Regions from separate parts of the Shewanella sp. AS16 genome, predicted to be linked through region 1. Evidence: riboswitches for the same ligand, from Rfam matches in the RefSeq annotation. Region 1 holds a riboswitch; the other holds the start of a gene.
The links. Region 1 has a riboswitch for thiamine pyrophosphate ahead of LZP73_RS01170 (TonB-dependent receptor). Riboswitches for the same ligand answer to the same signal wherever they lie in the genome.

Region 1 (3,419 bases):
TCGTTCGAGACAGAGTCATTGCTGTCAGAATAGTAGAAGGCGTCCATCCCAGTCAGGTTCAGGTTGGCGAACCAGCCGGCGTCGCTATGCCAGGTGCCGCCCAACTGGTAATTATAGTTGGGGGCATGGGCGAGCTCACGCCCGGACAGATCGACCAGGCCGCCATAACCATCGTCATAGCTGTATTGGTCATATTTGGCCTTGAGCAAGCCAAGGGAGCCGTAGAGCTCCAGACTGCTGCTCAGATACCAGGTGGCTTCGGCTTCCAGACCATAGTTGGTCGAGCTGCTGGCATTGGCCGTGTACAACTGGAAATCGCCGCTGTTGGGAATTTGCACCGAGGCATCGACCTGTTGATCTTGTCTGTCCATGTAGAACACAGATACCCGGCTGGCGAGTGCGCCATCGAACCAGGAGCCGCTGTGGCCCAGTTCGTAATTGTACAAGGTCTCGGAATCGAAGTTGCGGTACTGGCTCAATGCCGCCGGCAGATCCATGTTGAAGCCGCCCGACTTATAACCGCGGGACACCTTGGCGTAGAGCATCTGATCCGATTCGAATTGATAGCTCACAGACACATGGCCGCCCCACAGGTTTTCCGAGGGCGAGAAACTGTTGTCGGCTTGCTTCGAATCATCCTGATAATCGCTCTGCCAATGCTCGAAACGCACACCGGCGGAATAGTGCCACTGGCCCAGGTAGGTATCCAGTTGGGCAAAGCCGGCCAGCTTGGTGGCGTTGTAATCGCTGTTGAGGTTGCTCACATCCAGGGGATCCGGACTGTAGCGCTGCTCTATCTGTAACGCATTGGCTTCGGACAAGCGATTGTAATAGCCGCCGAACAACCAGTCTGTGGTGCCGGCGAAAATCCGCCCTGCCTGGCTGGACAGCAATCTCAGCTCCTGGGTGAAATTCTGCCTGTCGGCGGTCTTGTCCCACCAATAATCATAGACACAGGGCGCACCATAACAGCTCAGGTTGGCCCAGTATTCGGGGTTGGCCCAGTCGCCGTCGTAGGCCTGACGCTGCTTGGTGTCGGCGAAGCTGGTGCGCGACTCAAGTGACCAATTGTCATTGGCCTGCCAAGTCACTTTCAGGCCAGCGGCCGTGGTGTCCTGGGTATCGACACCGGGTCTGTCCGAGTAGGTAGTGTCGCCGTTGCTGTCCAGGGACCAGGCATCATAGCCATTGTCAAAATTGCCCTGCAACAGGGTGAAATCCAGCTGCAGTGCATCCGTAGCGTACCAACGCAACTTGGCCTTGGCCGACAGCTCATCACGGGCATTGGTATCGTCGCGTCCCAGGTAGGCGTTGTCCATGAAACCATCTTCCTTATGGGAAGAAACAGACACCCGCCCAAGCAAGGTCTCGTCGGCATTCAAGGCGCCGCTGGCATAAGCCCCGGCGCTCCAGAGAGCGTCTGTGCCCAGGGTCAACTCGGCGCCGGCTTCCGTCACTGCGGTTGGCTCGGCACTCTTGAGGTAAATCGCCCCGGCCAATGCATTGCCCCCGAACAAAGTGCTCTGTGGGCCACGCAGCACTTCCACCTGCTCTATGTCAAACAGATTGGATGCCATGCCCAGGCCGGACAAGTCAATGTCATCGATGAAGAAGCCGACCGAAGAGTTGGGCGCGCCCTGGTATTCTTCCTGATCGCCGACACCGCGAATTTGGAAATACCTGGCCCTGGAGCTGCCGCCGGACCAGTTCATGTTGGGAATGGCATTGAGCACATCCTGGAAGTTTTGCCCGCCATCGTCCAGCAAGCGCTGGCGATCCAGGACGCTGAGACTCGCAGGTACGTCTTCGATGGAGGTGGCACGAAAGTCGGCGGTCACAACCATGACGTCCATTTTTTCTTCGGGAAGGGTTTCGGTGAGCGTGGCGGTTTGCGCCAGTGCGGCCGGAGACAAGGCGGCTAAGATAGCCAGTGACAGCACAGACTCGGGTTTCAGGGTAAACATAGGACCTCAAATATTCAGTTTGAGATCCGGCAAAGTGTAAGCGATTCAGAAGTGCGCAATTGACAGGCCCATTCCTACGCCGGTATTAGCCGGATCAGGTTCTAAGGGTTCATCGTTCGACATCTCAGTTCGGTGCTTGGCACAGAACACCCCTTGGCGCCGGCAAGTATACCCGAGTTAGGCAACAAGATGACAGGTTTGTATCACCTTGATGTGGAACTCATTGCGGCAAAAAACAAAACGCCGGCAAAGCGGCGTTTTTATCTTCAGTTGGCCACCAACGACAGGGCCTGCCTCAGTTGGAGATGGCTTCCCTGACATAGACTTCGAAGGCGACCGCATTGGCATTGGGTGCCAGCGCATTGACCTGCAGCTGCTGCTTGCCATGCAGCTTGAGCGGCTTCCAGCTGCCGGCCTCCCCTTCCAGGCTATAACCGCCGGCATCGAACCAGGTGAACTTGTACTGCAAATGCAGATCTGTGCCTACCTTGCTGGCAACGACCGCCGAGCCTTGCAACAGTCCGGCCTGCAGCCTGCTGCCGGCATGCTCGACCGCCACCTGGCGGGCCAGGCCGGCATTGTCTACCCTGACGTCGCCGGCGGAATTCACTGCGACCCCGGCGGTATGGGGGGCACAGGCGCTTAAGCCAACCAAGGCGGATGCCGCCATGGCCGCCAATAACAGATATGTCGCTTTCATCTCTACTCTCCCTGTTTGCTTAGCTTGCTCGATACACTAGTCGACCAGGAAGTGAGCCCTGGCGGTAGCGATCAACTGTTTGCGGTTGGTCTGCCAACAATTGATGTTGACGTTGGCGACCCTGCGTCCCTGACGGGTGATGCGGCATTCGGCGAAGGTATCCTTATGATAGCCGGCCCTCAGGTAGTCGATGGAGAAATCCACCACCTTAGGCACCTTGGAGGTCTGCATGAACACCATCAGCTGGACTATCGCCGACATCTCCATGAACCCGGCTATCACCCCGCCGTGGATCGCCGGCAACACGGGATTGCCTATGTTGTCGTCCTTGGCCGGCAATTTAAACACCAGCTCATCACCGAAACGCTCCACCGCCATGCCGACAAACTTGGCATAGGGCACATGCTCCAGCAGGTGACCGAAATCGTTCAGCTCTGTGGCGCGTTTGACTATGCCCTTGACATCCAGCGGGCCTTTCACATCCAGGGCGGGATGGGACTGGGTCACGCTGGCCTCGTTGGCCTGGCCCTTGTCGCCGTCCTTGCCCATCAGGGCCTTGCGAAACTCATCGCCGACCATCTCAGGGCTGATGCGCATGAAGGACCCCACGGCATGGGCTATGGGATCGTCTATGCTGTCCTGGTAGGCGATCGCCCGGGTGAAGGCGATGCTGGAGGCCAGCTTATAGCATTCGGCGAACGCATAGACAGGCTTGTTGGGCTCGGCCGGTTTCATATAGTCGACCCGCAAGTCCA
Region 2 (3,419 bases), on a different contig from region 1:
AGGCCTTGAACTGCGCCGCCTTCTGCGCCATCGCCGCCGCTAACCCGGCCTGATCACCGGGCTGAGTCACGGAGATGTGTTGCGTGAGGGTTTGCGCCTCCTGGGCGGCGGCATAGTCGCGCACTTCCTGGGTGATCTTCATCGAGCAGAACTTGGGGCCACACATGGAGCAGAAATGGGCCACCTTGGCCGACTCCTGGGGCAGGGATTCGTCGTGATAGGCCCTGGCGGTATCGGGATCCAGCCCCAGGTTGTATTGATCTTCCCAGCGGAACTCGAACCTGGCCTTGGACAAGGCATTGTCGCGCACCTGAGCGCCCGGATGCCCCTTGGCAATATCGGCGGCATGGGCGGCGATCTTATAGGCGATCAACCCCTGCTTGACATCTTCCTTGTTGGGCAGCCCCAAATGCTCCTTGGGGGTGACGTAGCAGAGCATGGCACAGCCATACCAGGCGATCATTGCCGCCCCTATGCCCGAGGTGAAGTGATCATAGCCTGGGGCTATGTCCGTGGTCTGGGGCCCCAGGGTGTAGAAAGGTGCCTCGTCGCAATGGGCCAGCTGCTTGTCCATGTTTTCCTTGATGAGCTGCATGGGGATATGCCCAGGGCCCTCGATTATGGTCTGGACATCGTATTCCCAGGCGATCTTGACCAGCTCTCCCAGGGTTTCCAGCTCGGCGAACTGGGCCTCGTCGTTGGCATCCGCGATACAACCCGGGCGCATGCCATCCCCCAGAGACAGGGACACGTCGTAGGCGGCGCACAGCTGGCAGATCTCACGGAAATGGGTGTAGAGGAAGCTCTCCTCGTGGTGGCTCAGGCACCATTTGGCCATGATGGAGCCGCCGCGGGAGACTATGCCCGTCAGGCGCTTGGCGGTCATGGGCACGTAACGCAGCAAGACGCCTGCGTGTATGGTGAAGTAGTCCACCCCCTGCTCCGCCTGCTCTATCAGGGTGTCGCGGAAGATCTCCCAGTTGAGCGCTTCGGCCACGCCATTGACTTTCTCCAGCGCCTGGTAGATGGGCACTGTGCCTATGGGCACGGGAGAGTTGCGCACTATCCATTCGCGGGTCTCATGAATGTAACGTCCGGTGGAGAGATCCATCACGGTATCGGCGCCCCAGCGGGTCGACCACACCAGCTTCTCGACTTCCTCCTCGATGGACGAAGTGACCGCCGAGTTGCCTATGTTGGCGTTGACCTTCACCAGAAAGTTGCGCCCTATGATCATGGGTTCGGCTTCGGGATGATTGATATTCAAGGGAATGATGGCGCGGCCGCGGGCCACTTCATCGCGGACGAACTCCGGGGTGATCAGCTCACCGACGACGGCCCCGAAGGCCTCGCCCTGGGCTTTCTGGGTCAGCACCCCTTCTGCGACTTCGGCGCGGGCCATGTTTTCCCGAATGGCTATGTATTCCATCTCAGGGGTGATGATGCCCTGACGCGCATAGTGCATCTGGGTGACACAGCGGCCGGGAATGGCGCGGCGCGGCGGGGACAAGGCCTCGAAACGCAGGTGATCCAGGCCGTCGTCGGCCAATCTCTGCTGGGTAAACTCTGAGCTTACAACCGTTAGCCGCTCTGTATCCTGGCGCTCGGCGATCCAGCCGTCACGCAGCTTGGGCAACCCCAGACGCACATTGATGTCTGCGGCCGGATCCGAATAGGCGCCGGCACAGTCATAGACCCTTATCGGTGGATTCTCCTCCGTGAGGGGGGCACTCTCGCTGCCGCCAATCAGGGTCGGGCTCTGGTGTATCTGCCGCATGCCGACGCGGAGATCCTCGCGGCTGCCGCCGAGATAGATTTTCTCGGAATTGGGGTGCTGCAAAGGTTTCAGGGTATCGATAAAGGCTTGCGCCTGGGCACGGGTTTCACGACGATTTGACATAAGCAATCTCACTTCTGAGTAAGTTGGAGTTGCTTGTCTGGAGACTTGAGTGGTTGATTAGCAGACGCAGCCGGGCAGTGCCTGTGCTGCGAAAATAACGCCTCTGGGTTCGAGGCCGTTTTCACGGCTCATCCGGTTGCTTGAAAACGCGCCCGGAACGAACATCATATGAGTTTCATTACATGACTTTCATTGGCGTTATTACGCTTGTTTCCTTCGCAGGTATTAACCTGATCAGGTTCAACGGATCCCGAATGAACGGTCTCAGCCCTAAGGCACTCCGACAAGATGTGCCTCAGTATAGACAGAAGCCTGAACCATGAACAAGGAAAATTTACTCGGCCTTAACAGACGTTAAAGCAAAAAAATAGATTCGATAAGATATTGTTTAACAACACTTAAATAAACATAATTATAAAAAATTGGTATATGAATGAATAAAACAGATGGCAATAGTGGCATTATTTGTGCTGCTTGACATGCATCTGCGCCCATCTGGCGTCTATGGCATCCTGAATATCCTGGTTCATCTTCTTGCCGCTGCAGTCGAAGGGGTAACCCAGGTTTTCCGCATAAGGGTTAAGTTGGTTGCCCACCTTGACCACCCGGTAACAGGTATCGCCCTTGCGCACGATACGGTTGGGATCCAGTTTGTTGCCCAGGGTCGTCGCTTTGCTGAAATCGTCGGCATTGGGCACCAGCAGCACTTCCATCTCAGCATCCATCTCGCTCATGGAACGCTTGGCGGTAAAGGCATCCGCCTCCTGCCGTACCAAGGTGTCCAGTGCCTGGCGGCGTTGACGCTGAAGATAACTCAGGGTGGACGCATCCCGGCTGAACAAGTCCTGAGCCACTGCGTCTCTTGGGGGTGTCGGGGTAAATCTGGCCTCAGGCACCAGCAGCCTAGTATCTGTCTCAGGCGGGGAAAACACCCAAGCTTCAGCTTCATTCGGAGGCGGCGCCGGCGCGGCCACATCATAGATAAAATGCGCCTCGGGCTCGGGCTCGGCAGGCTCAGTTTCAATCGTCTGGGGCTCAACAGCTGGCGTCTCTGCGGCCGGCCGGGTCCCTGTGGCCCGGCTCCCGGCAACATGAGTCTCGACGACTTGGCTCTCCTGGGCCTGGTTCTCGGCGGCATGAGTCTCGGCGGCTTGGCTCTCAGGGGGAACGGCCTGGCCGGCGGGTGCATACAAGAGGTAGGCCTGGATCTTGGGCGGTTTGACCGCCGCGACCGGACGCTCGGGCAGGCGCCAATACGCCTGCGCCAGCCACAAGAGCAACAGATGCAAGCCAAGCGCCAGGGTGACAAAACCTATGCCCGAGATTCGGCTAGCCGGACCCAGACGCATCAACCGCCCCAGGCCGCGGGCCGCCAGCGGTGCGCTGGCGAATGTTCGCTCTTCCCTCATGGCCTGTGTCGCCCGAGGATCCTGTGCCGCAACATCACAGCATTCAGGCACACTCATAAAGGGTACTTCCATTTCTTGCATCCATTCCCACTCCCTGACCAATGCGTCTG

Region 2: linked by a shared signal. The riboswitch ahead of thiC (phosphomethylpyrimidine synthase ThiC) and the one ahead of LZP73_RS01170 (TonB-dependent receptor) in region 1 are both predicted to bind thiamine pyrophosphate.

What each region holds. Positions count from the first base shown of each region.
Region 1 covers NZ_JAKCLK010000001.1:243,142-246,560, forward strand. The annotation lists gene LZP73_RS01170 (TonB-dependent receptor) at 1-1,964, opposite strand, end outside; TPP riboswitch at 2,019-2,128, opposite strand; gene LZP73_RS01175 (YcfL family protein) at 2,260-2,664, opposite strand; gene LZP73_RS21515 (PaaI family thioesterase) at 2,701-3,419, opposite strand, start outside.
Region 2 covers NZ_JAKCLK010000006.1:17,573-20,991, forward strand. The annotation lists gene thiC (phosphomethylpyrimidine synthase ThiC) at 1-1,900, opposite strand, end outside; TPP riboswitch at 2,095-2,193, opposite strand; gene LZP73_RS14565 (hypothetical protein) at 2,362-3,381, opposite strand.